Regions from separate parts of the Isoptericola sp. MSGPD8_1_ISO-PGPR-S23-394 genome, predicted to be linked through region 1. Evidence: predicted binding sites of a transcription regulator. Region 1 holds the regulator's gene; the other holds the start of a gene.

Evidence for each region. Region 1 encodes HrcA, which represses chaperone genes, less so after heat shock. Its sites were predicted from a motif close to TTNGCACTCGNNNNNNNCGAGTGCNAA; they were not measured.
Region 2: groL (chaperonin GroEL) is a predicted target of HrcA. The motif match lies at 1,613-1,639, and genes of this name have one in related genera.

What each region holds. Positions count from the first base shown of each region.
Region 1 covers NZ_CM176517.1:1,494,165-1,497,566, reverse strand. Annotated here, with positions in the region: gene dnaJ (molecular chaperone DnaJ) at 141-1,262, opposite strand; gene hrcA (heat-inducible transcriptional repressor HrcA) at 1,312-2,343, opposite strand; gene AC3RJ8_RS06605 (hypothetical protein) at 2,613-2,825, shown strand; gene AC3RJ8_RS06600 (helix-turn-helix transcriptional regulator) at 2,822-3,402, shown strand, end outside.
Region 2 covers NZ_CM176517.1:676,115-679,516, forward strand. Annotated here, with positions in the region: gene AC3RJ8_RS03095 (DUF3263 domain-containing protein) at 1-300, shown strand, start outside; gene AC3RJ8_RS03100 (LytR C-terminal domain-containing protein) at 380-1,096, shown strand; gene cspE (transcription antiterminator/RNA stability regulator CspE) at 1,223-1,426, shown strand; gene groL (chaperonin GroEL) at 1,767-3,401, shown strand.

The sequences.
Region 1 (3,402 bases):
CGCCACACCTCGTCCCTCGGCGTACCTCCGCGGGGGCTCCTCGCGCTCACGCTGCACCCCTGTCACGTGACCACTGCGGTGCCTCGCTCCGCCACACCTCGTCCCTCGGCGTACCTCCGCGGGGGCTCCTCGCGCTCACGTCAGCGGCCGCTCAGCTTGTCCTTGAGCCGCGAGAAGACCCCCGGGTGCGCCGCGACGAGGCGCGGCTCGGGGCGCTCCTCGCCGCGCAGGCCCGCGAGCTGCTGCAGCAGCGCGGACTGCTCGTCGTCCAGGGCCGTGGGCACCTGCACCTCGACGTGGATGTTGAGGTCGCCGCGACCGTTGCCGTGCAGGTGGCCGACGCCGAGTCCCTTGAGCGTGATGATCTGGCCGGGCTGGGTCCCCGGGCGCAGGTCGATCTCCTCGAGCCCGTCGAGGGTGTCGAGCTCGAGGACGGTGCCGAGCGCCGCCGCCGTCATGGGGACCGGCAGCGTGCAGTGCAGGTCGTCGCCGCGACGCACGAACACGTCGTGCGCCTTCTCGCGGATCTCGACGTACAGGTCGCCGGCAGGGCCGCCCCCGGGGCCGACCTCGCCCTGCGAGGTCAGCTTGATGCGGGTGCCGGTGTCGACGCCCGCCGGGACGTTGACCGTGAGGCTGCGCCGCGAGCGCACGCGGCCCTCGCCGGAGCACTCCGCGCAGGGCTCGGGGATGACGGTGCCGAAGCCCTGGCAGGCGGCGCACGGCGCCGTCGTCATGACCTGGCCCAGGAACGACCGCGCGACGCGCTGCACGTTGCCGCGGCCGTGGCAGACGTCGCAGGTGCGCACGTCGGTGCCGGGCCGGCAGCCGTTGCCGCTGCAGGTGCCGCACACCACGGCGGTGTCGACCTGCAGCTCGCGCTTGACACCGAACGTCGCCTCGACGAGGTCGATGTCCATGCGCACCAGCGCGTCCTGCCCACGCCGGGCGCGGGGCACCGGGCCGGAGGCCTGGCCGCCGCCGAAGAACGTCTCGAAGATGTCCTGGAAGCCGAAGCCCTGGCCGAAGCCGCCGCCCGCTCCCCCGCCCGGGGCGGTCGGGTCGACACCGAGGTCGTACTGCTCGCGCTTCTCGCGGTTGGACAGCACCTCGTAGGCGCGGGCGACGTCCTTGAACTTCTCCTCGCCGTCGGCGCCCGCGACGTCCGGGTGCAGCTCGCGGGCGAGCTTGCGGTAGGCCTTCTTGATCTGCTCGGGCGAGGCATCGCGCTCGACGCCCAGGATCTCGTAGTAGTCGGTCACAGCTCTCTCTTCGGTGACGTACGCAGTCTGGTCAGGGGACCCGCGCGGCTCAGCTCGGCAGCACGCGGGAGAGGTAGCGGGCCACGGCGTGCACGGAGGCGATCGTGCCGGGGTAGTCCATGCGGGTGGGACCGATCGAGCCCAGGGTCGCCACGGGGTCGCCGCCCGAACCGTAGTCCGAGACGACGACCGAGGCCTCCGTGAGCCCGTCGAGGCGGTTCTCGTGACCGATGCGCACCCCGACGCCGTCGGTCGACATCTCGGTGAGCAGCCCGAGCAGGATCACCTGTTCCTCGAGCGCCTCGAGGACGGGGCTCAGCCCCTGCTCGAACGTGGACTCGGAGCGCGCGAGGTTGGCGGTGCCCGCCAGGACGATCCGCTCCTCGCTCTCCTGGCCGAGGGTGTCCACGACCAGGTCGGCCACGACGCCGGCGACGCCGGCCACGGCCGGGCCGACGGCCTCCACCACCGCGGTCAGGGCCACCGGCAGCTCCGCGAGCCGTTTGCCGGCCGCGGCGGCGTTGAGGCGAGCACGCAGCTCGGCGAGCGTGGCCTCGTCGAGCGCCGTCCTGCCGTCGCTGGTCACGGGCACCTCGCAGAACCGCTGCTCGACCCGGCCGGTGTCGGTGATGACGACCACCAGCAGGCGGTCGTCGGCCACCGGCACGAGCTCCAGGTGGCGCAGCCCCGACCGCCGCAACGACGGGTACTGCACCACGGCGACCTGTCCGGTGAGCTGGGCGATCAGTCGCCCGGCACGGACGAGGACGTCGTCCAGGTCCACCGCCTCGGACAGGAACGTCTCGATGGCCCGCTTCTGGGGAACGGTCAGCGGACGCACCTCGGCGAGCCGGTCGACGAAGAGCCGGTAGCCGGCGTCGGTGGGCACCCGCCCGGCCGACGTGTGCGGCTGGGCGATGTAGCCCTCCTCCTCCAGCGCGGCCATGTCGTTGCGGATGGTGGCGGGCGAGACGCCCAACCGGTGACGCTCCGTCAGCACGCGCGAGCCCACGGGCTCGCGCGTGGTGACGTAGTCCTCCACGATGGCGCGCAGCACCTCGAGCCGACGTTCCTCGCTCACTCCTGCGCCTCCCTCCGTCGAGCACCCGCGGCGCCCCGGTGACTGACCACTCCCGATGACTTAGCACTCTCGATCGCTGAGTGCCATCCTACGCGTCCCCGCCGACAGCACCGCAGCCCGTCCGCGTGGCTGAGGTACCTCAGGCACGCCCCGGCGGCCCGACCTGCCCGAGAACCGGGCACCTGCCCGATCCGCGCGCCTGCCTCAGCGGACGAGAGTGGATCGCGACGGGCCGCCCGGGCCCGTCGGAGCCGTCCAGGGAGGCCACCATGCACCTCGAACACCTCACCGAGCACCGGCTGCGCGAGGCGGAGCTGGTCCGACGCGTCGAGCAGGCACGGCAAGTCCGCGAGCGCCGCGCCACCCGGCAGCCCGAGCCCGCCCCGGCCACGGAGCCGGAGCCGGGGTCCGGCCGGCCGGACAGAGGCCGCCCGACGGCGCGGCGCCACCGCCCTGCCCTGCTGCGGCGTCGTCCGGCGTGAGCACGAGCGCGGCGGCGGAGAAGCACGACCAGCCGGCCTCCTGGCACGATGTCCGTGTGCCCCTCGATCCGTCCCCGCTCGTCGGCCGTACCGACCAGCTCGCCACCCTCCGCGGCGCCCTGGCAGCGGCACGTCAGGGCTCCGGCGGCACCGTGCTGCTGGCCGGCGAGGCCGGGATCGGCAAGACACGACTCTTGACCGAGCTGCTCGCCACCGCACCGCCGGACGTGCTCGTGACCCGCGGCCAGTGCGCCGGCTCCGGGTCCGGCCCCGTGCCGTACGCGGGCGTCGAGGGCGTGCTGCGCGACGTCGTCGCCGCCCTGGGCCGTGCCGACGCGCTCGCCGCGGCCGGTCCCGCGGCCGACGCCCTCGGCGTGATCATGCCGGGCCTCGTCGACGTCCGCCGCGACATCGACGGCGGGCGGGCACCGGACGTGCTCACCGAGCTCCTCACCACGCTGGCCGGCGAGCGTCCCGTCCTCGTCGTCCTCGAGGACATGCACTGGTCCGACGACGTCACCCGCGCGGTCGTGTCCCGGCTCGCCCGCGCAGCCGCCACCACCCCCCTGTACCTCGT
Region 2 (3,402 bases), 820 kb from region 1:
GACATCGACACCACGACGGAGGCCCCGTCGTCGGCCACCGACACCGGTGCGCTGACCGACCGGGACCGCGAGATCCTCGCCTTCGAGAAGCAGTGGTGGAAGTACGCCGGCTCCAAGGAGCAGGCCGTGCGCGAGCTCTTCGACATGTCGGCCACGCGGTACTACCAGGTGCTCAACGCCCTGATCGACACCCCCGCCGCGCTCGAGCACGACCCCATGCTCGTCAAGCGGCTGCGCCGGATGCGGGCGACCCGGCAGCGCGCCCGCACGGCCCGGCGCCTCGACGGCACGAACGGCTGACCTGCGGCGGCGCGATGCTGACCGGGACGCTGAACAAGGGCTGTAGGTCTCGCGACGGGGAACCGCTACCCTGTCCGGCGTGACCAAGAGCCAGTACCCGTACCCGCCCGACGAGTTCGACGTCCGCGGTCCGGAGGGCGCGCCGGTGGGTGTCCACCGCGAGCCCCGGAGCGGGTGGAGCTCGATGTGGCCGTTCCTGCTCGTGGCCGTGGTCTTCGCCGGCCTCGGCGTCGGCATCGTCGCCTACCTGTCCGACGGCGGGGACACGCCCGAGGCGAACCCGCCCGCGGCCTCCGAGCAGTCGCCTGCGCCGGAGGACTCCGAGGGCGGTGAGGACGCCGAGGGGGCCGAGGGCGAGGAGCCGGCCGACGGTGAGGAGCCGACGGACGGCGAGAGCGCCGAGGACGGTGCCGGGGACGACGGGTCCGAGGACGACGAGTCGGAGGAGCCGAGCGACGAGGAGACCGACGAGGGAGCCGACATCGAGGCCCTCGTCGCCGCCGGCGACACCGGCGCCCTCGTGCGGGTGCTGAACGACGACAGCGGCGAGAGCGGCGAGGCGGGGCGTGGTGCCGACGCGCTCGCGGAGCACGGCTTCACCAATACCGAGGCGAACAACTACGACGGCGACTCGGGCCAGTCGACCAACGTCGTCTGGTACGCCGAGGGGCGTGCGGAGACGGCGGCGGCGGTCGCCGCGATCATGGGCATCCCGGCCGAGGAGACGTCGCAGCAGCCGCTGGCCAGCGGTGACGTCGTCGTCGTCGTCAAGGAGGCCCTCGACATCGCGGAGTAGCCGGCGTCGCTCGCCGAGGAGGGGGACGTCCCTGCGAGGATGCTTCCCTTCGAGTGACCTTCACCACTAGTCTCCTGTCCACTGCGGGGCACCGGCCCCGTGTGCCAGAACGATGAGGAGAAGTAGATGGCTCAGGGCACCGTCAAGTGGTTCAACGCCGAGAAGGGGTACGGCTTCGTCACGCCGGCCGACGGCGGACAGGACCTGTTCGTCCACTTCAGCTCGATCCAGGCAGACGGGTACCGCACCCTTGACGAGGGTCAGCAGGTGGAGTTCGAGGTCGGCCAGGGTCAGAAGGGTCCGCAGGCGGAGCAGGTCCGCCCGCTCTGACCGCGGAGGTCTCGACGGGCAGCGTCGGCGAGGGCCGGCGTCCGACGGCGCAGCGATGCGTCGGGGGCGCCGGCCTTCGCCGTGTCCGGGGTGCCGACGCCGGGCGTCGACGGGCCCGGGCGGGGGAGCGCTGTGCGCTGGCGGCGGAACGTCTTGCACTCTCGGGTGGAGAGTGCCAATAATGGGTTAGCACTCTCGACTGTCGAGTGACAGCCGGGGTGAACAACCTTGGTCGAAAGGTGAGGCACGCCCACGCCCGTGATGTGAACGGTGCGGGGGCGCGTCGTCCGTCGCGGGCACCGGTCGACCGTCCACCAGCCACAGCGGAGGATCAGTCCCCATGGCCAAGATCATCGCGTTCGACGAGGAAGCTCGTCGGAGCATGGAGCGCGGGCTCAACCAGCTCGCCGACACCGTCAAGGTCACGCTCGGCCCCAAGGGCCGCAACGTCGTCCTGGACAAGAAGTGGGGCGCCCCCACGATCACCAACGACGGTGTCTCCATCGCCAAGGAGATCGAGCTCGAGGACGCGTTCGAGAAGATCGGCGCCGAGCTCGTCAAGGAGGTCGCCAAGAAGACCGACGACGTCGCGGGTGACGGCACCACCACCGCGACCGTGCTCGCCCAGGCGCTCGTGCGCGAGGGCCTGCGCGTCGTCGCGGCCGGCGCGAACCCGATCGCCGTCAAGCGCGGCATCGAGAAGGCCGTCGAGGCGGTCACCGAGCAGCTGCTCAACGCCTCGGTCGAGGTCGAGACCAAGGAGCAGATCGCCGCCACGGCCGCGATCTCCGCCGGCGACCTCGCCATCGGCGAGCTCATCGCCGAGGCCCTCGACAAGGTGGGCAAGGAAGGCGTCATCACCGTCGAGGAGTCGAACACCTTCGGCCTCGAGCTCGAGCTCACCGAGGGCATGCGCTTCGACAAGGGCTTCCTCGCCCGCTACTTCGAGACGGACCCGGAGCGCCAGGAGGCCGTCCTCGAGGACCCGTACGTCCTGATCGTCGAGTCGAAGATCTCGAACGTCAAGGACATGCTGCCGCTGCTCGACCAGGTCATGAAGTCCGGTCGCTCGCTGCTGATCATCGCCGAGGACGTCGAGGGCGAGGCCCTGGCGACCCTGGTGCTGAACAAGATCCGTGGCACCTTCAAGTCCGTCGCCGTCAAGGCCCCGGGCTTCGGCGACCGCCGCAAGGCCATGCTGCAGGACATCGCCGTGCTCACCGGCGGTCAGGTCATCACCGAGACCGTCGGCCTCAAGCTGGAGAACGCCACGCTCGAGGAGCTCGGTCAGGCCCGCAAGGTCGTCGTCACCAAGGACGAGACCACCATCGTTGAGGGCACCGGCGACGCCGACCTCATCGCCGGTCGCGTGCAGCAGATCCGTTCCGAGATCGAGAAGTCGGACTCGGACTACGACCGCGAGAAGCTCCAGGAGCGCCTCGCCAAGCTGGCCGGCGGCGTCGCCGTCATCAAGGCCGGTGCGGCCACCGAGGTGGAGCTCAAGGAGCGCAAGCACCGCATCGAGGACGCGGTGCGCAACGCGAAGGCCGCCGTCGAGGAGGGCATCGTCGCCGGTGGTGGCGTCGCGCTCCTGCAGGCCGGTGCCGCCGCGTTCGCCAAGCTGGAGCTCGAGGACGACGAGGCGATCGGTGCGCAGATCGTCAACGCGGCGATCTCGGCCCCGCTGAAGCAGATCGCCATCAACGCCGGCCTCGAGGGCGGCGTCGTGGCGGAGAAGGTCCGCGGTCTCACCCCGGGTCACGGCCTCAACGCCGCGACCGGTGTGTACGAGGACCTGCTCGCCGCGGGCGTCAACGACCCGGTCAAGGTCACGCGCTCCGCGCTGCAGAACGCCGCGTCGATCGCCGCGCTGTTCCTCACCACCGAGGCCGTCGTGGCCGACAAGCCGGAGCCCGCCGGTGCCTCGGCCGGCGACGGTGGCGGCATGGGTGACATGGGCGGCATGGGCTTCTGAT